Regions from separate parts of the Streptomyces sp. NPDC004327 genome, predicted to be linked through region 1. Evidence: riboswitches for the same ligand, from Rfam matches in the RefSeq annotation. Region 1 holds a riboswitch; each other region holds the start of a gene.
The links. A riboswitch is a leader RNA that binds a small molecule or an ion and turns the genes downstream of it on or off. The one in region 1 is predicted to bind thiamine pyrophosphate.

Region 1 (7,587 bases):
GTGCCGGGCTCCGGGTCGGAGCCGGCGACCGCGCCCTGGGCGACGGATTCGCTGAAGTCGTAGGTGATCACGCCGGGCGCCAGGCCCTCGTCGGCGAGCCGCCGCTTCGCCTCGGCGAGCGGTATGCCCTTGAGGTTCGGGACCTTCACGACCTTCGGGCCGCGGGACAGGGTGAGCGTCACCCGGCCGTTGCCGCGGATCCGTTCGCCGGGCGCGGGGTCGACGGCCATCACCGTGCCGCGCTCGTACACGTCGCTGAAGTCGCGCTTCGTCGTGCCGACGTCCAGACCGGCGGCGGTGAGCCGCTTGGTGGCCTGGGCCTCGGACTGGCCGAGGACGGCGGGGACGCGGGTGAACTGGCCGGCGTTGATGTACCAGACGCCGGTGCCGATGCCGAGGGCGAGCAGGACGGCGGCGACGATCAGGAAGGGGCCGCGCGGCCGGCGGCGAGCCGGCGCGGTCGCGGTCGCGGGCGCCGGGACCGGCGTCGGGAGCACGCTGGTGTGCTCGACCGGCAGCGGCCGGATCCGCGGGATGACGCTGGTCCGGTCCTCGGGGCCGGAGCCCTCCGGGGCCGGGGCCTGGGCCCGCTCGCGCGGCGGTGCGGCGTCCAGCTGCTCCTCGCCGAGCCCGGCGCGGGCCTCGCGGACCCGCGCGAGCAGCGCGACCGCGTCGTACGGCCGCAGCTCGGGGTCGCGGGCCGTGGCGGCCGCCACCAGCGCGTCCAGCTCACCGGCGAGGCCGGGGACGTCGGCGGAGGGGGCGGGCACGTCGGTGTTCAGGTGCTGGTAGAGGACCTGGGCCGGGGTGTCCCCGGAGTGCGGCTTGGCGCCGGTGAGCATCTCGTACAGGACGACCCCGCACGCGTACACGTCCGCGCGGGTGTCGGCGGTCCCGTGCTCGATCTGCTCGGGCGCGAGGTAGGACACGGTGCCGAGGACCGAGCCGGTGGTGTCGGTGGCCGTGCCCACGGCCCGGACCAGCCCGAAGTCGGCCACCTTCACCCGGCCGTCGTCCCCTATGAGGACGTTCTCCGGCTTCATGTCCCGGTGCACGAACCCGGCCCGGTGCGCGGCGCCCAGCGCGGCGAGCACCGGCTCCAGGATGTCCAGTGCCGCGCGCGGCCGCAGCGCGCCCCGCTCGCGCAGCACGTCCCGCAGCGTGCACCCGGCGACGTACTCCATCGCCAGATAGACGTACGCCCCGTCCGCGCCCTGGTCGAACACCCCGACCACGTTGGGGTGCGCGAGCCGCGCGACGGACTTCGCCTCCCGCATGAACCGCTCCACGAAGGCGGCGTCCGTCGCCAGCTCCGGATGCATCACCTTGAGCGCGAGCACCCGGTCGAGCCGGGTGTCCACGGCCCGGTAGACCGTGGCCATCCCGCCGACGGCGATGCGCGCCTCGACGCGGTAGCGGCCGTCGAGCAGCCGCCCGGCGAGGGGGTCCTGAAGGGTCGTGTCCACGGCGTCGAGTCTACGAGGGCGCCACGACACCCCCGCCCGCGCGGCCGGGACTGCAGCGCAGCTGTGACGAGGCCCTCGCCGTGACGAGGGCCTCGCGCGGGCGTCAGAACGCCGGGCGTTCCGGGTCCAGGCGGGCGCGGCCGTCCGCCGGCGACGACGCCTCGGCGAAGTGGCGGCGGGGGATGCGGCCGGCGCGGTGGGCCAGGCGGCCCGCCTCGACGGCGTGGCGCATGGCGTCGGCCATGAGGACGGGGTCCTGGGCGCGGGTGACGGCCGAGGCGAGCATGACGGCGGCGCAGCCCAGCTCCATGGCGAGCGCCGCGTCGGACGCCGTGCCGGCGCCCGCGTCGAGGATCACCGGCACGCCCGCCCGCTCCACGATCAGCTCGAAGTTGTGCGGGTTGCGGATGCCGAGGCCGGAGCCGATGGGCGAGCCGAGCGGCATGATCGCCGCGCAGCCGACGTCCTCCAGCTTGCGCGCGAGGACCGGGTCGTCGTTGGTGTAGGGGAGCACGGTGAAGCCGTCGTCGACGAGCGTCTCGGCCGCGGCGAGCAGTTCCTCGCCGTCCGGCAGCAGCGTGCGCTCGTCGGCGATGACCTCCAGCTTGATCCACTCCGTGCCGAGCGCCTCGCGCGCGAGGCGCGCGGTGAGCACGGCCTCGCCGGCGGTGAAGCAGCCTGCGGTGTTCGGCAGGACGCGGATGCCGAGCCGGTCGAGGACGGAGAGCACGGAGCCCCGCACCGTCGGGTCGAGGCGGCGCATGGCGACGGTGGTCAGCTCCGTGCCGCTGGTGACCAGCGCGCGTTCGAGGACGTCGAGGCTGGGCGCCCCGCCCGTACCCATGATGAGGCGGGAGGAGAACTCCGTGCCGCCGAGCAGGAACACGTCGTCGGACATCGCGCTCAGCCTCCCTGGACCGCGGTGAGGACCTCGACCCGGTCGCCGTCGCCGAGCAGGGTGGTGGCCCACCGGCCGCGCGGGACCACGGTCTCGTTGACGGCCGCGGCCACTCCGGAGGAGGCGCGGGTGAGGGTCGCGACGAGGGCGTCTAGACGGACGGGCCCGTCCAGGACCCGGCTCTCTCCGTTCACGGACACGGTGAGGGAATCGGACACGTTCATGCGTGCTCCAGGTGTGCGGGGGAGAAGCGGCGGGCGGTGAAGGGCCGGGCCTCCTCCGGCAGGGCGCCGGTGGTGAGGGCCTCCGCCATGACGTCGCCGGTGACCGGGGTGAGCAGCACCCCGTTGCGGTAGTGACCGGTCGCCAGGTGCAGCCCGGGCAGGGCACTGGGGCCGAGCAGCGGCGCGTTGTCGGGGGAGCCGGGGCGCAGCCCGGCGCGGGTCTCGGTGAGCGGGAGTTCGGTGATGCCGGGGACGAGTTCGTGCGCGTCGCGCAGCAGCTCGTAGACCCCGCCGGCGGTGACCGTGGTGTCCCAGCCCAGCTCCTCGCTGGTGGCGCCGACGACCAGCTCGCCGTTCTCGCGCGGCACGAGGTAGACGTGGCTGCCGCGGACGACCGCGCGGACGGTCCGGGACAGGAAGGGCGCGTACGCGGGCGGCACCCGCAGCCGCAGCACCTGTCCCTTCACGGGCCGTACGGGCGGCAGGACCTCGGCCGGTACGCCGTCGAGCCGCCCGCTCAGGCTGCCCGCGGCCAGCACCACCTGGTCGGCGGTCACCTCGGCGCCTCCCGCCAGGACGGCGCCGCGGGCCCGGTCCCGTACCACCGTGAGCCGTTCGGCGACGGCCCGGTGGAAGACCACGCCGGCCCGCTCGCACGCGGCCACCAGCGCGTCGGCGAGCCGCCGCGGGTCGACCTGGTGGTCGCCGTCGACCCGGAGCCCGCCGCGGACGCCGGGCGCCAGCATCGGTTCCAGGCGCCGGCACTCGCGGCCGCTGAGCCACTCCGAGGTGAGCCCGCAGCGGGTCTGCAGGGCGTGGAGTTCGCGCAGATGGGCGCGGTCGTCGGCGTCGAGGGCCACGGCGAGGGTGCCGCAGGCGCGGTAGCCGGTGTCCAGGCCGCCGGACGCCTCGGTGAGCTCGGCGACGAAGTCGGGGTAGCGGCGGGCGGAGGCGAGGTTGAGGCCGAGGAGGGTCTCCTCGCCGTAGTGGAGTTCGGTGACGGCGGCGAGCATGCCGGCCGCCACCCGGGCGGCCCCGCCGCCCGGTTCGGGGTCGGCCACCGCGGTGCGCAGGCCGCGCTGCGCGGCCCGCCAGGCGGTGACCAGGCCGATGATCCCGCCCCCGATGACGAGGACGTCGAGCGCGCCGGATGTTCCGGACGTGTCGGACCTGTCGGATGTACGCGACATGGGCGTCCAGCCCCTCCCTTCGCCGGCATGACCCGGATCAGGTTCGTACGGTCGGAGGCCGGCCAGCCTCCCTCTCAGCCCGGTGCGTCCGGGCTCCCGCGAGTGCTCTACGCCGGTCAGACTAACCGCCGTCGCCGGGTGGGTGCAGGGGGCCTCTCGCCCCGGCGGCCTCCCCGCTGGTTCCTGACGGAGCGTCAGATGCGTAAGGTGGTCGGGTGAGCGAGCAGAAGCAGGTTCCCCACCACGTAGTCATCGCCGGCGCCGGAATGGCCGGTGTGCAGACCGCCGTCGCCCTGCGCGAACAGGGCTTCACCGGCCCCGTCACCCTCATCGGCGCCGAGCCGCACCAGCCCTACGACCGGCCGCCGCTGTCCAAGGCGGTCCTCCTCGGCAAGGCCGAGGACTCCGCCTTCGACGTCGACTTCGAGTCACTCGGCGTCGAACTCCGCCTCGGTGTCGAGGTCACCGGAGTGCGCCCCGGCGACCACGAGGTCGACACCGAGGCCGGCCCCGTCCCGTACGACACCCTCGTCGTCGCCACCGGCGCCCGCCCGCTCACCCTGCCCGGCAGCGAGGGCGTCCCCGGCGTCCATCTGCTGCGCACCCTCGACGACGCCGCCCGGCTCGGCGAGGTCCTCGCGCGCCGCCACGACGTCGTGGTGGTCGGCGCCGGCTGGATCGGCGCCGAGTTCGCCACCGCCGCCCGCGAGGCCGGCTGCGCCGTCACCGTCGTCGAGGCCGCCGACCGGCCGCTGGCCGGCGCGCTGCCCGCCGAGGTCACCGCCCCGATGGCCGGCTGGTACGCCGACAGCGGCACCGAACTCCGGCTCGCCGCCCGCGTGGAGCGCGTCGAGGAGGGCCGGGTGGTCCTCACCGGGGCCGACGGAAGCACCACCCGCATCGCCGCCGACGCCGTCGTCGTCGGCATCGGCGCCCGCCCCGACACCGACTGGCTGGCCGGCTCCGGCGCCGCCCTCGACCCGAGCGGCGCGCTCCGCGCCGACGACCGGCTGCGCACCTCGCTGCCCGACGTGTACGCGGTCGGCGACTGCGCCTCCTTCCCGTCCGCCCGCTACGGCGAGCGGCTCCTCGTGCACCACTGGGACAACGCCCTCCAGGGCCCGCGCACGGTCGCCGCCGACATCGTCGCCGCCGTCTCCGGGGCGCCCGCCGGGACCGTCCCCGCCTACGACCCGGTGCCGTACTTCTGGTCCGAGCAGTTCGGCCGCTTCGTCCAGTACGCCGGACACCACGCCGCCGCCGACACCCTGCTGTGGCGCGGCGACCCGGCCGAGCCGGCGTGGACCGTGCTGTGGCTGCGCGACGAGGTCCCGGTGGCGCTGCTCGCGGTCGGCCGGCCGCGCGACCTGGCCCAGGGACGGCGGCTGATCGAGCAGCGCGCCGCCGTCGACCCGGAGCGGGCCGCGGACCCGTCCGTCCCTCTGAAGGCCGCAGTCCGGTAGGGCCCGACTACCGGCTGCCAGTCCGGGATGGCAGGCTTGTCCCGTGACCGAGATTGACGCAAAGACCGATGCTCTCGTCCCCGCCTGGCTCTTCCTTCCCGACATCGCGGAGATGTTGGACATCGAGGTGACGCGCGTGCGGCAGCTGGTCAAGGAAGGCCAGCTCATCGCCGTGCGCCGAGAGGTGCGCCCCGGCGAGAAGATCCTCCAGGTGCCGGCCGCCTTCATCCAGGACGGCAAGGTCGTCAAGGGCCTCGCCGGCACCCTGACGCTCCTGCGGGACGACGGCTTCAGCGACGAAGAGATGCTGGAGTGGCTCTTCACCCCGGACCCGAGCCTGCCGGGCACGCCCGCGCAGGCCCTCGGCGAGAATCGCGGCACGGAGGTGAAGCGCCGCGCCCAGGCGCTCGCCGTCTGACACGCACCACCGACGACCCACCAGGGGCCCACACGGCCGGGACACCGGCCGCGCGGGCCCCGACCACCCGACGGGGGGAACCACCATGTCCACGTCCCGCGCACAGCTCGCCGACGCCCGGCTCTACCTGTGCACCGACGCCAGGAAGCGCCAGGGCGACCTGCCCGCCTTCCTCGACGCCGTGCTCTCCTCCGGCGTGGACATCGTGCAGCTCCGCGACAAGGGCATGGAGGCGGGCGAGGAGCTGGAGCACCTGGCCGTCCTCGCCGACGCCTGCCGCCGCCACGGCAAGCTCCTCGCGGTCAACGACCGGGCCGACGTCGCCCACGCCATCGGCTCCGACGTGCTCCACCTCGGCCAGGGCGACCTGCCCGTGCCCGCCGCCCGCGCCGTCCTCGGCGACGAGGTGCTGATCGGCCGTTCCTGCCACGCCGAGTCCGAGGTGGCCGCGGCCGCCGCCGAGCCGGGCGTGGACTACTTCTGCACCGGCCCCTGCTGGCCCACCCCCACCAAGCCCGGCCGCCACGCCCCCGGCCTCGACCTCGTGCGGTACGCGGCGGGACTCGCCCAGGACCGGCCCTGGTTCGCCATCGGCGGCATCGACGAGAGCAACCTGGACCAGGTCCTCGACGCCGGCGCCCGCCGGATCGTGGTCGTCCGCGCCCTCACCGAGGCCGACGACCCGGCCGCCGCCGCGGCCGCCCTCGCCAAGCGGGTCCGCGAACGCGCCGTGTGACCACCCGGATGTCCGCCAAAGCTGTCCTGAAAGGTGTCCACAGGGCGGACTCCGCTTTATCCGTGGCTTGGACCCCGTCTAACCTGCCCGTATGGCCCTTGGTACCGCTTCCGTCCGCTCGGACCGCGCACGCACGGTCCGCGACATCCTCGCGTCCGGCGACACCTCGTACTCCTTCGAGTTCTTCGCGCCCCGGACCGAGAAGAGCGAGCAGAGCCTCTGGGACGCCATGCGCCGCATCGAGGCGGTCGCGCCGAGCTTCGTCTCCGTGACCTACGGTGCGGGCGGCTCCACCCGCGGCGGCACGGTCAAGGCCACCCAGAAGATCGCCTCCGACACCACCCTCACCCCGGTCGCGCACCTCACCGCCGTCGACCACTCGGTCGCCGAGCTGCGCAACATCCTCGGCCAGTACGCCGACGCCGGCATCAGGAACATGCTCGCCGTCCGCGGCGACCCGCCGGGCGACCCGCTCGGCGAGTGGGTCGCGCACCCGGAGGGCGTCCACTACGCGGCCGACCTGGTCCGGCTGATCAAGGAGTCCGGCGACTTCTGCGTGGGCGTCGCCGCCTTCCCCGAGATGCACCCGCGCTCGGAGGACTGGGACACCGACGTCCGCCACTTCGTGGACAAGTGCCGGGCCGGCGCCGACTACGCGATCACCCAGATGTTCTTCGACCCGGAGGCCTATCTGCGGCTGCGCGACAGCGTCCAGAAGGCCGGATGCGAGACCCCGATCATCCCCGAGGTCATGCCCGTCGTCAGCCTCCGGACACTGGAACGGCTGCCCACCCTCAGTAACGCCCTCTTCCCCGCCGACGTGAAAGAACGCATCCTCGCCGTCAAGGACGATCCGGCCGCTGTACGCTCCATGGGCATCGAGTTCGCGACGGAGTTCTGCGCGCGGCTGCTCTCCGAGGGTGTCCCCGGACTGCACTTCATCACGCTCAACAACTCCAGGGCGACGCTCGAGATCTACGAGAATCTCGGACTGCACCAGCAGTCCTGACCGGCCGTACCCGCCCCTACCCGCGGCGGAGGCCGTAGGAGAGGGGCGGGCATGGGGTGGACGGTCCTCTACATCGCGTTCGGTGTCGTGGCGCTGTGGCTGCTCGGTGAGGTGCTGCTGCAGTACAAGGCACGCCTGCGCTGGCGGCTGCTCGCCTTCGGCGGCTTCCTCGGCGTCGTCGTC
Region 2 (7,587 bases), on a different contig from region 1:
TCCGCTTCTGCTCCGCGAGGGCCTTCGTCTCCGCGGTGGCGCCGGCCTCGTCCGCGAAGGAGAGGAGGCTGAACTCGATCCGCGCCCCGTCCGGGTTGCGCGACTCCATGTCCTTGTGCCCGGCCACCTGGATCCCGGGGGCGCACGGCGCCTTCGTCAGCTCGGGGCAGCCCTTGAGGGCGTCGGCGCCCTGGATCACGACGCTTTCGCCGCTGGACATGGACTGCAGGCTGCCGTCGGCCGGGAGCGCGGCGTACATGCCCGTCGCGTCCACCGACGCCGGCGGGAAGTTCGGCGTGATGCTCTGGTGGTCGGTGGGAGCCGCAGACCCGCCGCCCTGCTGGGCGGGCGCGCCCGAGGCCGCGCTCTTGGCGCTCGGGCTTCCCGTGCCCGGGCCGCCCGCCGGCGGGTTCGCCGCCGTGCTCCCGTCCTTGCACGCCGTCAGCGCGAGCGCCAGTACCGCCGCGACGGCGGCCCCCCGTACAACAGCCTTCACCTGGGACTCCTCAGCGGTGCCGGTCCGGCCGCCCCGGCCGGACCAAGATCAGTTCATTGGCATGAACACCCAACCCCATGAGGCGGTGATCGGCCAATTCGCGGGGTGCGCCGGTCCCGGAATCCGTCTGCGACACTGGTAGGACCATGCCGAAGCCCGGAGAACTCACTTTCGTCGCCCCGCGCGGAGCCAAGCAGCCCCCGCGGCACCTCGCCGACCTCTCGCCCGCCGAGCGCAAGGAGGCGGTCGCCGCGATCGGCGAGAAGCCGTTCCGCGCCAAGCAGCTGTCCACGCACTACTTCGCGCGGTACGCGCACGACCCGGCCGAGTGGACCGACATCCCGGCCGCCTCGCGCGAGAAGCTCGCGGGCGAGCTGCTGCCCGATCTGATGTCGGTGGTGCGGCACGTGTCGTGCGACGACGACACGACCCGCAAGACGCTGTGGAAGCTGCACGACGGCACGCTCGTGGAGTCGGTGCTCATGCGCTACCCGGACCGGGTGACCATGTGCATCTCCTCGCAGGCCGGCTGCGGCATGAACTGCCCGTTCTGTGCCACCGGCCAGGCGGGTCTCGACCGCAACCTGTCCACGGCGGAGATCGTCCACCAGATCGTCGACGGCATGCGCGCGCTGCGCGACGGCGAGGTCCCCGGCGGCCCCGCCCGGCTGTCGAACATCGTGTTCATGGGCATGGGCGAGCCGCTCGCCAACTACAAGCGGGTCGTCGGCGCCATCCGCCGGCTCACCGACCCGGAGCCGGACGGCCTCGGCCTGTCGCAGCGCGGCATCACCGTCTCCACGGTCGGTCTGGTCCCGGCGATGCTGCGGTTCGCCGACGAGGGCTTCAAGTGCCGGCTCGCGGTGTCGCTGCACGCCCCGGACGACGAGCTGCGCGACACCCTCGTGCCGGTGAACACCCGCTGGAAGGTCCGTGAGGTCCTCGACGCGGCGTGGGAGTACGCGGAGAAGTCCGGCCGCCGGATCTCCATCGAGTACGCCCTGATCCGGGACATCAACGACCAGGCGTGGCGCGGTGACCTGCTGGGCCGGCTGCTCAAGGGCAAGCGGGTGCACGTCAACCTGATCCCGCTGAACCCGACCCCGGGCTCCAAGTGGACCGCGTCCCGGCCGGAGGACGAGAAGGCGTTCGTCGAGGCGATCGCCGCCCACGGCGTGCCGGTCACCGTCCGCGACACCCGCGGTCAGGAGATCGACGGCGCCTGTGGACAGCTCGCCGCCGCCGAACGCTGACCTTGTAGTCTGAGCTCGAACACATCTTCACATTCCGACAGGGGAGCGCCACAGCGCTGAGAGTGCGGTCACCGTAGGACCGCAGACCCTCTGAACCTCGCCCGGGTCATTCCGGGTAGGAAGTTCGGTCGTAACTCGAGCTGTTGCGCCCTGCCCGCGCCCGGTGTCCCGGGAGCGGGCAGGGCCGCGTCTCCTTCTGGTCACACCCAGGAGGACATTCACGTGAACATCAGGAAGGCGGCCGCCGCCGCGCTCGTCGGCGCGCTCGGCGTCACCACCCTCGCCGCCTGCGGCACCAGCGACGGCCGTGGGGCGGCCGGCAAGACCGGCGAGCCCGCCCCGAAGACCGTGACGCTCGTCAGCCACGACTCCTTCGCCGCCTCCAAGGAGGTGCTCGCGGCCTTCACCAAGGAGACCGGTTTCACGGTCAAGGTGCTCAAGAGCGGCGACGCGGGCGAGGCCGTCAACAAGGAGATCCTGACCAAGGGCGCCCCGCAGGGCGACGTCTTCTTCGGCGTCGACAACACGCTGCTGTCCCGCGCCCTCGACAACGGCATCTTCGTGCCGTACGAGGCCAAGGGCCTGGGCCGGATCCCCGACGCCTTCCAGCTGGACAAGGCGCGGCACCGGGTCACCCCGGTCGACTCCGGCGACATCTGCGTCAACTACGACAAGGCGTACTTCGCGCAGAAGAAGCTCGCGCCGCCGCAGACCTTCGACGACCTGGCCAAGCCGGCGTACAAGGACCTGCTCGTCGTGGAGAACCCCGAGCGGTCCTCCCCGGGGCTCGGCTTCCTCCTCGGCACGGCCGCGAAGTACGGCGACGCCGGGTGGCCGGACTACTGGAAGAAGCTCAAGGCCAACGGCGTGAAGACCGTCGACAGCTGGGAGCTCGCCTACAACCAGGAGTTCTCCGGCTCCTCCGGCGGCAAGAAGGCCAAGGGCGACCGGCCGCTGGTGGTGTCGTACGCCTCCTCCCCGCCGGCCGAGGTGCTGTACTCCGAGCCGCAGCCGAAGGTCGCGCCGACCGGCGTGTCCACCGGCACCTGCTTCCGGCAGACCGAGTTCGCGGGCCTGCTCGACGGGGCGAGGAACCCCGAGGGCGGCAAGGCGCTCATCGACTTCCTGATCTCGAAGAAGTTCCAGGAGGACATGCCGCTGCAGATGTTCGTCAACCCCGTCGCGAACGACGCGTCGCTGCCGGAGCTGTTCACCAAGCACGGCGTGGTGATCGACAAGCCGGAGACGCTGGCGCCGAAGAAGATCGCCGACAACCGTGACCAGTGGATCCAGCAGTGGACCTCGCTCGTCCTGAAGTAGCCGCCCGCGGCAGGGGTACGGCCCGCAGCCGCGTCGCGGGGAACGCGACGCGGCTCGGGCTGATGGTCCTGCCCGTCGTCTTCTTCGCGGTGTTCTTCGCCTGGCCCGTCGTCTCGATCGTCGAGCGCGGGCTGCGGCCCGACGGGCACTGGGCGCTGGGCCGGTTCACGGAGACGCTGAGCCGGCCCGACATCCTCGACGTGCTGTGGTTCACGCTGTGGCAGGCGCTGGCCTCCACCGCGCTCACCCTGCTCGTCGCGCTGCCCGGCGCCTATGTCTTCGCCCGGCTCGACTTCCCCGGCAAGAAGCTGCTCCGCGCGGTCGTCACCGTGCCGTTCGTGCTGCCGACCGTCATGGTCGGCACCGCGTTCCTCGCCCTGGTGGGCCGCCGCGGGCTGCTCGACGACTGGTGGGGCGTCCGGCTCGACACCAGCGTGTGGGCGATCCTGCTCGCCCACGTCTTCTTCAACTACGCGGTCGTCGTCCGCACCGTCGGCGGCCTGTGGGCCCAGCTCGACCCGCGCCAGGAGGAGGCCGCCCGGGTGCTCGGCGCCTCCCGGCTGCGGGCCTGGCGGACGGTGACGCTGCCCGCGCTCGCCCCGTCGGTGGCCGCCGCCGCGCTCATGGTGTTCCTGTTCACCGCGAGCTCCTTCGGCATCGTGCAGATCCTCGGCGGCCCCACGTACTCCACGCTGGAGACCGAGATCTACCGGCAGACCGCCGACCGGCTCCAGCTGTCCACGGCCGCCGTGCTCACCCTGGTGCAGTTCGTCATGGTCGGCGCGATCCTCGCCGTGCACGCCCGCGCGGTACGGCGCCGGGAGACCGCGCTGAGACTGGTGCCGGCCGAGCGGACCGCGCGCCGGCCGCGCGGCGCCGGCCAGTGGGCGCTGCTCGGCGGGGTACTGCTGTTGATCGCGCTGCTGATCCTCGCGCCGCTCGGCGTCCTCGTCGAACGCTCCTTCGCCACGCCCGGCGGCTACGGCCTCGACTACTACCGGGCACTGCAGTCCGTCGACGAGAACGGCACCTTCCTCGTGCCGATGACCGACACCATCGTCAACTCGCTCCAGTACGCGCTCGCCGCCACCGCCATCGCCGTCGTCATCGGCGGTCTCGCCGCCGCCGCGCTCACCCGGCGTGCCGGACGGCTGGTGCGCGGCTTCGACGCGCTGCTCATGCTGCCGCTCGGGGTGTCCGCCGTCACCGTCGGCTTCGGCTTCCTCATCACCCTCGACGAGCCGCCGCTCGACCTGCGGGCCAGCTGGATCCTCGTACCGCTCGCGCAGGCCCTGGTCGGCGTGCCCTTCGTCGTACGGATCATGCTGCCCGTGCTGCGGGCCGTGGACGAACGGCTGCGGGAGGCGGCGGCCGTGCTCGGGGCCTCGCCGTGGCGGGCGTGGCGGGAGGTCGACCTGCCGCTCGTGCGGCGGGCGCTGCTCATCGCCGCAGGCTTCGCCTTCGCGGTGTCGCTCGGCGAGTTCGGCGCGACCGTGTTCATCGCCCGTCCCGACAACCCGACGCTGCCGGTCGCCGTCGCCCGGCTGCTGAGCCGGCCCGGTGAGCTCAACTACGGCCAGGCCATGGCCCTTTCGACGATTCTCATGGTGGTGTGCGCGGTGTCCCTGCTGCTCCTCGAACGGCTCCGCTCCGACCGGACCTCGGGGGAGTTCTGATGCTGACGCTGACCGGCGCGACCGTACGCTTCGGGGACCGTGCCGTCCTGGACGCGGTGGACCTGGAGGTCGCCGAGCACGAGATCGTGTGCGTGCTGGGGCCGAGCGGCAGCGGCAAGTCGACACTGCTGCGCGCCGTCGCCGGACTCCAGCCGCTGGACGGCGGGCGGGTGCTGCTCGGCGGCGCCGACCAGGCCGGGGTGCCGGTGCACCGGCGCGGTGTCGGCCTCATGTTCCAGGACCACCAGCTCTTCCCGCAGCGCGACGTCGCCGGCAACGTCGCCTTCGGGCTGCGCATGCGCGGCGCGTCCAGGGCCGAACAGGCCACCCGTGTCGACGAGTTGCTGGACCTGGTCGGTCTGCCCGGTGCCGGGCGCCGGGCCGTCTCCGCGCTCTCCGGCGGCGAGCAGCAGCGCGTCGCCCTCGCCCGCGCCCTCGCCCCGCGGCCCCGGCTCCTCATGCTCGACGAGCCGCTCGGCCAGCTCGACCGGGGCCTGCGCGAACGTCTCGTCGTCGAACTGCGCGGCCTCTTCGGCGCGTTGGGCACCACCGTGCTCGCCGTCACCCACGACCAGGGCGAGGCGTTCGCCCTCGCCGACCGGGTCGTCGTCATGCGCGACGGCCGCATCGCCCAGTCCGGTACGCCCCTTGAGGTGTGGCGGCGCCCCGCCTCCGAGTTCGTCGCCCGCTTCCTCGGCTTCGACAACGTCGTCCCGGCCACCGTCACCGGCGCCGCCGCCACCACCGTCTGGGGCAAGATCCCGGTCCCCGACGGCTCCCCCCAGGGCGACCGCCCCCTCCTCGTCCGCCCGGCGGGCGTCCGCCTCGCCACCCCGGGCGAGGGCCTCGCCTGCCGTGTCGAGACCCGCACCTTCCGCGGCCACCACGTCGCCGTCACCCTCCGCCCGGCCGAAGGCCCGCTCCTGGAGGCGGAGTTCGCCCTTCGGGACGCGCCGGAGGCGGGCGCCGAGGTGGACGTGGTGTTCGACGCGGACGAGGTGGTCGTGCTCGACGCGGGCTAGGGCCTGTCCGGCGGATCAGGGCAGGGCAGGCCTAGAACACCGAGCCGTACGGCGAGGTCCACACCCGGTCGTACAGTGTGCGCAGCCACGGCGACCGGACCTCGGGCAGCCGGGCCAGCGTGTACAGGAACGCGTCGCGGTCGGGCCGCAGGAGCGACCACGGGTGGTCCGGCAGCGGATAGTCGTCGCGCAGCACGCCGGCCGGCAGTGTGCCGGACGCCGGTATCGGCCGGGTCTCCCCGGGCAGCGCCAGATAAGACCAGACGCCGTCGGGCAGCGGCACGGCGGCCGCGCCGACGGGCGGCGGTGCGCCGTACGGGACGAGCACGATGTCGAGGTCGTCGCCCGGCAGTCCCGGACCGGCGAGGCCGACCTGCTTCGCCGGGCCCTCGGCCGGCAGCAGCGCCCTCACAGCCGGGCCGAGCAGCTCGGTGACGAGCCCGGCGGGCAGGACCACCGGCCCGCCGTCGGAGGCCGCGAGCAGATGGGCCAGGGCCGCACCGGTGGCCGCCGCCCAGCGTGGGCTCCAGCGGCCGGGGGGTTCCACGGGAGGCAGCGGCGTCAGCTCCCCTACGGGAGCGGGCACACCGGTGGACACGCGGCGCACCGCGTCCGGCTCGAACCACACCGCCGACCAGATCCCGCAGTCGTCCTCGCGGCACGCCACCGGCAACCCGCATGCCTCGCACACCAGGTTGGGCCCTTCACCGGCCACGACGCCCAGGCAGGAGTCGCCACAGCGCTCGGGGACGAGTACGGTGCCGCGGACGTCGCCCGGTGCGACGACGGCCCGGTCCCGAGGCCCGAAGGACACCCCGTAGACCGGCGCGTACACCCCCTGGGCGGCCGCCTCCGACTCCGCGAGGTCCTCCCACATGCGGGAGGGACGGCCCGAGGGCAGCGGCTCGACCGCGTAGGTCCCCGGTGCCATCAGCGGAGGCAGGAACTCGTGTCCGCAGGAGACATGGGCTTCCGGAGGAAGCGGGACCCGCACCACCGGTGCCGTCAGCACCGCCTCGCACCCCGCGCACACGAACACGTCCATCAGGTCCGTCACTCTCGTCATCGCCCCGGATTCTCACCCGGACGGGCTCAGCAGCGCGCGCAGTTTTTCCGCGTCGCCCGCTGGTAGAGCCTCGTCGACTGCCCGAGGGCCAGGCCGAAGAGGCAGAAGCCGCCGTAGGCCACCGCGACGATCCAGGGGGCGTGGTCGGGGATGGAGCCGGTGGTGAGGGCGCCGGTCCAGGTCAGCAGGCCGATGACGGCCAGGAAGAGGCCGAACGGGGCGAGGGCGCCGGCGCCCGTCCAGCCGAGGGCGAGGAGGAGGGGGCGGGGCAGACGGCGGCCCCAGGGGCGGGTGAGGGCGAGGGCCAGGGCCATGCCGACGAGGGCGAGGACCGCGGTGACGTCGACGCCGTGGTCGTAGAGCCACAGGCCCAGGTCGCTGGTGTACCGGGGGTCGGCGCCCGGCCGGCCGGTGCCGGTGTAGCCCGGGGTGAGGCCCAGGGCCCACATCGTCTTCAGGGCCGTGTACGGGACGAGCGCGGCGACCGCGACGAGGCCGGCGCGGCGGGCGTCCGCCGGGACGGCCGGGGCGCGGCCGCCGCAGTACGGGCAGGTGCCGAGGCGGTGGCGGCGGTGGGCGAGGGCCGCGCCGGCCCACAGCACGGCGCCGAGGACGGCGACGGCCTGGTTGGCCAGGGCGGCCAGGTCCAGGGGCGGCTGGTTGCGCGACAGGAAGAACAGCAGGTGGGCCGGGGCGAGCAGGAAGCCGAAGCCCGACGACAGACACAGGCCGACGACACCCCACGCGGCGACCG
Region 3 (7,587 bases), on a different contig from region 1:
GCCCGAGCCGTACGACTTCTTCGCCGCCGGGTCCGTCGGACCGATCGGCACCGCCGGAGCGACCGGCACCGCAGGACCGGCCGGAGCCGTCGAACCGAGCGGGGCCGTCGGCTCCGGACACCCCGGCAACGCCTTCCCCGACGACGAGCCGCCCGAGGGGTACACGCCGACCGAGCGCGACCTCCCGGTCATCAACCGCGGCGACACCGTCCAGGTCCACGTCACCCCGGTGCCCCAGCCGGCCGCCGCGCGCCCCGACGGCCGCGGCCCGCTGTACGTCGTGGGCGACGTCCACGGCTATCTCGACGAGCTGCTCGAAGCGCTGCGCGCCCAGGGCATCATCGACGAGAACGGCGGCTGGGCCGCCGGCAACACCCGGCTGTGGTTCCTCGGCGACTTCACCGACCGCGGCCCCGACGGCATCGGCGTCATCGACCTCGTGATGCGGCTGTCCGCCGAGGCGGCGGCCGCCGGCGGCTACTGCAAGGCCCTGATGGGCAACCACGAGCTGCTCCTCATCGGCGCCAAGCGCTTCGGCGACACGCCGGTCAGCTCCGGCGCCGGCACCGCCACCTTCCAGGCCGCCTGGCTGCTCAACGGCGGCCAGAAGCACGACATGGACCGCCTCCAGGACGTCCACCTCCAGTGGATGTCCCGGCTCGACTCCATGGCGGAGGAGGACGGCCACCTGCTGCTGCACTCGGACACCACCGCGTACCTCGAGTACGGCGACACGATCGAGGACGTCAACGAGACGGTCAAGGAGACCCTCAACCGCAACGACGCCGACGAGGTCTGGGACCTGTTCCGGAAGTTCACCAAGCGCTTCGCCTTCCGCGACGAGGAGGCCGGCCCGCCGGCCGTCCGCGAGATGCTCGGCACCTACGGCGGCAACCGGATCGTGCACGGCCACAGCCCCATCCCGTACCTTCTCGGCCAGGTCGGCACGGAGGACGGCGAGGAGGGAGAGCGCCCGCAGGTCGAGGGTCCGCACCTCTACGCGGACGGGCTCGCCATCGCGATGGACGGCGGAGTGACCATGGCCGGAAAGCTGCTGGTCGTCCAACTCCCGCTGTCCGCCTGACGCATAACCGTACGCATCCGGGGAAGGCGATTTCCCGAAACACCCTGTCACCACGTGCCGTGACCGCAATACCATCGGCTCATCCGTAGCAGGCTCTCCTCCGTTTCTGCCCGAACCCGCCGTCGAAGACGGCTGGTTCCGGCCCCCACGGAGCATCGGGGGATGCACATGAACGTGGCTCCGCACCTGCTGACCGAGGACCGTGCCGAGTTCGAGCGCGTCCTCGACGAGGCACTGCGCACCGCGCACGACCATCCGGATCTGGCCGGATCCGGGTCCCGGCTGACCACCACTCAGCTGCGCTCGATGGCGCTGAACGCCACGACGCTGATCACGACCGCCGCCGCGGTCGAGTACGACCACTTCGTGAAGGTGCGGGAGCAGGTCCGCGAGCGGGCCCGCGCGGCGAGCGGCACGGACGGCGCGGACGACACCGGTGGTGCGGGCGGCGCCGGCCTCGTCGCCGTCGTCACCGTCCTCGGCCCGCTCCTCGCGGGCACCGCGGCCGTGATCTTCCTGTTCGTCGGCGCGGTCCTGAAGATGCTCGACCCGGCGCCCGCCTTCGCCGACACCCTGCTCACCGCGGGCCTCCTCTTCGGCGCCGTCGCCGCGGCCGGGCTGCTCTTCGCGGCGGCCGGACTGCTGGTCACGGCCCTGCGCAACAGCGCCACCGAGCTCCCCGCCCAGACCCCCGACGACGAGCTGACGCGCGCCCGGGAAGCCTGGTGCCGGGCCCTGACCGAGCGGGGCATCCACCCCTTCCTGCGCGACGCCCTCGCCGCGGCACCGGACGTGCCGCAGCAGTCGGCCCCGCAGTCGCCCCGGTCGCCGGCCGGCCGCATACCCAAGGTCGGCTACAGCGGCCCGGACTTCACCAGCCCGAACGAGGGCTCCCCGGCCCCGCGCCCGACCTACACGAGCCCCGGTTTCACCAGCCCGGACTTCACGAGCCCTGACGCGTGACGCGCCTGACGGCGGGTCACTCACCCCCCGATGAGCGACCCGCCGTCAGTGCCTGTCCGTGCGCGTGCCTCAGTCGGCCAGCGGCAGGTACACCCGGTTCCCGGACGCCGCGAACTCCGCCGACTTCTCGGCCATGCCGGCCTCGATCTCGTCGGCCTTCAGATCCCCGCCGTGCTCGCGGCGGATGTCCTGCGAGATCTTCATCGAGCAGAACTTCGGCCCGCACATCGAGCAGAAGTGCGCCGTCTTCGCGGGCTCCGCCGGCAGCGTCTCGTCGTGGAACTCCCGGGCCGTGTCCGGGTCGAGGGCCAGGTTGAACTGGTCCTCCCAGCGGAACTCGAACCGCGCGTCCGACAGCGCGTCGTCCCACTCCTGCGCGCCCGGGTGCCCCTTCGCCAGGTCCGCCGCGTGCGCCGCGATCTTGTACGTGATGACACCGGTCTTCACGTCGTCGCGGTTGGGCAGGCCCAGGTGCTCCTTGGGCGTGACGTAGCAGAGCATCGCGGTGCCCCACCAGGCGATCATCGCGGCGCCGATGCCCGAGGTGATGTGGTCGTACGCCGGGGCGACGTCCGTGGTCAGCGGGCCGAGCGTGTAGAACGGCGCCTCCTCGCAGATCTCCTGCTGGAGGTCGATGTTCTCCTTGATCTTGTGCATCGGGACGTGGCCCGGGCCCTCGATCATCGTCTGCACGTTGTGGCGCTTGGCGATCGTGTTCAGCTCGCCGAGCGTGCGCAGCTCGGCGAACTGCGCCTCGTCGTTGGCGTCCGCGATCGAGCCGGGCCGCAGGCCGTCACCGAGCGAGTACGTGACGTCGTACGCCGCCAGGATCTCGCAGAGCTCCTCGAAGTGGGTGTAGAGGAAGTTCTCCTTGTGGTGCGCGAGACACCAGGCGGCCATGATCGAGCCGCCGCGCGAGACGATGCCGGTCTTGCGGCGCGCGGTGAGCGGCACGTACGGCAGCAGCACGCCGGCGTGCACCGTCATGTAGTCGACGCCCTGCTCGGCCTGCTCGATGACCGTGTCCTTGTAGATCTCCCAGGTCAGCTCCTCGGCCTTGCCGTCGACCTTCTCCAGGGCCTGGTAGAGCGGCACGGTGCCGATCGGCACGGGGGAGTTGCGCAGCACCCACTCACGGGTGGTGTGGATGTTGCGGCCGGTGGACAGGTCCATGACCGTGTCGGCGCCCCACCGGGTCGCCCAGGTCATCTTCTCCACCTCCTCCTCGATCGAGGAGGTCACGGCGGAGTTGCCGATGTTCGCGTTGACCTTCACCAGGAACCGCTTGCCGATGATCATCGGCTCGATCTCCGGGTGGTTGACGTTGGCCGGCAGCACCGCGCGCCCGGCCGCGATCTCCTCGCGAACGACCTCGGGGGAGACGTTCTCGCGGATCGCGACGTACTCCATCTCCGGCGTGATCTCGCCACGGCGGGCGTACGCGAGCTGGGTCACCGCCTGCCCGGCGCGGCCCCGGCGGGGCAGCCGCGGCCGGCCCGGGAAGACCGCGTCGAGGTTCTTGAGCCCACCGCCGCGGGGCGAGGTGTGCTTGACGCCGTCGTCCTCGGGGCGGACCGGACGGCCCGCGTACTCCTCGGTGTCGCCGCGCGCAATGATCCAGTTCTCGCGCAGCGGCGGCAGTCCGCGCCGCACGTCGGTCTCGACGGCGGGATCGGTGTACGGACCGGACGTGTCGTACAGCGTCACGTCCTTGCCGTTGGTGAGGTGCACCTGGCGGACCGGCACCCGGAGGTCGGGGCGGGAGCCCTCGACGTACCCCTTGTGCCAGCCCGGCGTGCGCTCGCCCTGGCCGCTGCCCTGCGGGGCGTTCTGGTCGGAGGCAGGCGTGCGTGCATCCTGAATGGTCATGAGACCGAATCTCCCTACGCCGGCATTACCCGGTAACAGGTTCGGCGGTCGGCGCAGCGATCTTCAGCGCCCTCTCAGCCCGGTGCTCCGAGCTCCCGCGTGTGCAAAGGTGCCACCACGCTAGCGTCAACCCTGGCGTGCTGAACAGTGGGCCCCCAGCGTTCTTGCGAGGATCGAGCAGTGACTTCGACGCAGCAGACCCCCGAAACGCATGGCCACGAGGGCCATGGCGGCCACGGCCACTCCCCCGGTCCGGCCACCGGCCACTCCGGCCAGTCCCCCGGGCACGGCCATGACCACTCCGACCGCTCCGACCACTCCGCGCCCTCGGGGCACTCCCACGGACACAGCCACAGCCACGGGCCGGCCGCGCCCGTCTCCCGGCATCTGCGGAAGGTCATCGCCGCGATCCTCATCCCCTTCGGCGCCGCCGTGCTCGTCGGGCTCGTGGTGCTGTGGCCGGGCGGCTCGCCGGCGCACCAGCGCACGGGCGTCGGTTTCGACCGGCAGACCGAGCAGGGCCGGGTGGTCGCCGTCGTGCACGTCGACTGCAAGAACGGGAACGCCGAGTCCGCGACGGGCCAGTGCGAGAAGGCCACCGTCGAGGTCGGCACGGGGCGCGACAAGGGCCGCAGGTTCACCGAGATCGTGCAGCCGGACGCGCCCCGGCAGCTCCACGAGGGCCAGGGCGTGGTGGTCGCGTACGCGCCGGACGCGCCGCGCGAGCTGCAGTACTCGGTCACCGACGTGGACCGGAAGTTCCCCGTCGCACTGCTCGCCGGCATCTTCGCGCTCGCCGTCGTCATCGTCGGCCGGATGCGCGGGGTGATGGCACTGGTGGCGCTCGCCGCGAGCTTCCTGGTGCTGACCTTCTTCATCCTGCCGGCGATACTCCAGGGCTCGAATCCGCTGGTGGTGGCCGTCGTCGGGGCGAGCGCGATCATGCTGATCGCCCTCTACATGTGCCACGGGCTCTCGGCGCGCACCTCGGTCGCGGTGCTCGGCACGCTGGTCTCGCTGCTGCTGACCGGGCTGCTCGGCTCGCTCTTCGTCGGCTGGGCCTCGCTCAGCGGCAACACCGACGACAGCACCGGTCTCATCCACGGCCTCTACCCGCACATCGACATGTCGGGCCTGCTGCTCGCCGGCGTCATCATCGGCTCGCTCGGCGTGCTCGACGACGTGACGGTCACCCAGACCTCGGCCGTCTGGGAACTCCACCAGGCCGACCCGGGCATGGGACCGCGGGCGCTCTACCGGGCCGGCATCCGGATCGGCCGGGACCACATCGCCTCGGTGGTGAACACCCTGGTGCTCGCCTACGCCGGCGCGGCACTGCCGCTGCTGCTGCTCTTCTCCATCGCGCAGAGCAGCATGGGGACGGTGGCCAACAGCGAGCTGGTGGCGGAGGAGATCGTCCGCACGCTGGTCGGCTCGATCGGTCTGGTCGCCTCGGTGCCGGTCACCACCGGCCTCGCGGCCCTCGTGGTCGCGGCCGACCGGCCGGCGACCGGCCTCCCTGGGCCGGCGGGACAGCCGGTTCCGGCGGGACGGGCGGCGCGCGGAGCAGCGGCGCGAGGGGGACGGGGCGGCCGGCGGCGACGGGCGAAGTGACCTTGCTGCGCGGGGCGCCTAGCGGGCGGAACGGACGCGGGGACGTACGCGCGAGCGGACGCGGGGACGTACGCGGGGACGTACGCGAGGGAACGGACCGCATGAGCGGGCGCGGGGACGTACGCGCAGGAACGGGTGCGTAGGAATGGGCGCGCAGGAACGGACGCGCAAGAACAGGCGCGCAGGTGGACGCGGTGCGAACCCGGCAGGGGGGCCGGGCGCACGGCCGGGGCTCGGAGACCCGGCCGTGACTCAGCCCGCGTTCTCCTCCGCGAGGATCCGGCCGAGTGCCTCCTCCAGGTAGTCCTCGAAGTCACCGAGGGTCCGCTCCTGACCGAGCGGGACGAGCTTGTCCGTCCGGTCGAGGAACGCGACCAGCGGCGGTGCGCTGGCCCGGAACAGGGCGCGGTCGCCGCCGACCTGGAGCCGGATCATCACGTCGGAGAGGCCCTCGGGGTCGGTCGGCGCGATGTGCACGTCGCCGTCCCCGCTCGGCCTGTTGATCCCGTCGAGCAGCAGCTCCCGCCCGAACGCCCAGGTCACCGGGGCGTCCCCGGGCAGGTGGAAGGTCATCCGCACCGCGTACGGATCGCGGGTCTCGTATCGCAGTTCCACCGGGATCCTGAAGGAGAGCTCCTCGGAGACGAGGAAGCTCATCAGGACCTCGGCCTGAACCGTCTCTCGCATCATGTACCCCGCAGTAGTGGAAGTTTTGACGCAATCGTGCTGTAAGCCCTAGCAGATCACAAGGAGTGATTTTTCAGATACTGATAGAGAACGCGAGTGACGAGAAGAGTCTTCCGATCTCATTACGTAGCCATTCGACTGCGGGAAGCAACCGTTCTTGCTGGTGGAGCGGGAGTGAAATCGCCATCGTGGCCGCCGTGGAGCCCGCGGTGATGGGGATCGCGGCACAGACCGTGCCGAGCGCATATTCCTGACGCTCCACCAGGGGCTCCATTCGCCCCATACCGCCCAAACGCTCCAAAAGAGCACGCTGATTACGCACCGTATATGGGGTGATGGCTTCCACCGGGTGGCGATCGAGGTGGTCTTGACGGCTCTTCGGATCGAGTTGAGAGAGCAGACACTGGCCGATCGCGTGCGCGTGGCCGGTCTCCTTGAAGTTCGCCCATTCCTCGACCGCGGGATTGGACGGGGTGTCGGCGACCGAGACCAGCTCGATCTCGCCCTCGCGGTAGACGGCGAAGTAGACGGGGACACCGATGGTGTCGCGCCAGCGGGCGAGAGAGTCTTCGATCTTGGTGCGACGATTCTGCACAGCTCCGCCGCCGACCAGACGGGCGGCGGCGTCTCCGAAGACGAACACACCCTTGTCGCGGCGCAGATAGCCCTCGTGCGTCAGGGTGCGGAGCAGGTGGTACGCGGTGGGAAGCGGGAGTCCCGCCTCGCGCGCGAGCTGTTTGGCGGGGGCCCCGTCCTCGTGGGAGCCCACGGCCTCGAGGAGTCTCAGGGCCCGCTGCACCGAGCCGATCAGAGTAGGAGCAGCGGGCTGCGAAGCAGTGGCCAAAGGTCACCCCCAGGCGTGTCGACGAGTGCGTCGCACCCGCCCGCGGGGGCCGCCCCCGCGCGCCCGCCGCGGCCTGGGACCGCGGAGGTTTCGCCTGTGGTTCCCGGGGCGGCAGAGGATTTCCACTCTAATGGCAGGCCTCGGAGCCACAGGGGTTTCGACCTGCGCGTTCCCCCGGCCGGGCTAACGCCCGACGGGCAGTGCTACCAGTCCCCGCGCGAGCTGTTCGACGCCGTGACCTTCTTGACGACGTAGATCAGACCGCCGACCAGCGCCACGAAGACCAGCACCTTGAAGAGCAGCCCGAAGACGATGCTCAGGACCGTGGTGATCAGACCGCCGAAGACGGCCAGCGCGATGACGGGTATGGCGATCCACTTCACCCACCACGGCATCCCCGCGAGAATCTCCTTCACCGCCATGGCGCTTACCTCATCTCCGAAGTGCCGGGCCCAGCGGCCCGGTCGGCGCGCTCTGCGCCGGACACACTTCGATGCTAGGGGTGCACCCGGTGTCCGCGGGGGCC

Region 2: another riboswitch for thiamine pyrophosphate. It lies ahead of ACFYU9_RS32230 (thiamine ABC transporter substrate binding subunit); the one in region 1 lies ahead of thiO (glycine oxidase ThiO).
Region 3: another riboswitch for thiamine pyrophosphate. It lies ahead of thiC (phosphomethylpyrimidine synthase ThiC); the one in region 1 lies ahead of thiO (glycine oxidase ThiO).

What each region holds. Positions count from the first base shown of each region.
Region 1 covers NZ_JBIAME010000010.1:3,895-11,481, forward strand. The annotation lists gene pknB (Stk1 family PASTA domain-containing Ser/Thr kinase) at 1-1,466, opposite strand, end outside; gene ACFYU9_RS30110 (thiazole synthase) at 1,570-2,364, opposite strand; gene thiS (sulfur carrier protein ThiS) at 2,370-2,588, opposite strand; gene thiO (glycine oxidase ThiO) at 2,585-3,778, opposite strand; TPP riboswitch at 3,776-3,888, opposite strand; gene ACFYU9_RS30125 (NAD(P)/FAD-dependent oxidoreductase) at 4,045-5,241, shown strand; gene ACFYU9_RS30130 (Rv2175c family DNA-binding protein) at 5,285-5,659, shown strand; gene thiE (thiamine phosphate synthase) at 5,745-6,395, shown strand; gene metF (methylenetetrahydrofolate reductase [NAD(P)H]) at 6,487-7,404, shown strand; gene ACFYU9_RS30145 (hypothetical protein) at 7,456-7,587, shown strand, end outside.
Region 2 covers NZ_JBIAME010000011.1:108,860-116,446, reverse strand. The annotation lists gene ACFYU9_RS32240 (hypothetical protein) at 1-496, opposite strand, end outside; gene rlmN (23S rRNA (adenine(2503)-C(2))-methyltransferase RlmN) at 643-1,749, shown strand; TPP riboswitch at 1,779-1,889, shown strand; gene ACFYU9_RS32230 (thiamine ABC transporter substrate binding subunit) at 1,972-3,069, shown strand; gene ACFYU9_RS32225 (ABC transporter permease) at 3,132-4,745, shown strand; gene ACFYU9_RS32220 (ABC transporter ATP-binding protein) at 4,745-5,767, shown strand; gene ACFYU9_RS32215 (hypothetical protein) at 5,799-6,833, opposite strand; gene ACFYU9_RS32210 (hypothetical protein) at 6,860-7,587, opposite strand, start outside.
Region 3 covers NZ_JBIAME010000006.1:479,384-486,970, reverse strand. The annotation lists gene ACFYU9_RS22975 (metallophosphoesterase) at 1-1,084, shown strand, start outside; gene ACFYU9_RS22970 (hypothetical protein) at 1,247-2,047, shown strand; gene thiC (phosphomethylpyrimidine synthase ThiC) at 2,117-3,916, opposite strand; TPP riboswitch at 3,911-4,025, opposite strand; gene ACFYU9_RS22960 (YibE/F family protein) at 4,097-5,530, shown strand; gene ACFYU9_RS22955 (SsgA family sporulation/cell division regulator) at 5,783-6,217, opposite strand; gene ACFYU9_RS22950 (IclR family transcriptional regulator) at 6,291-7,061, opposite strand; gene ACFYU9_RS22945 (DUF5326 family protein) at 7,265-7,477, opposite strand.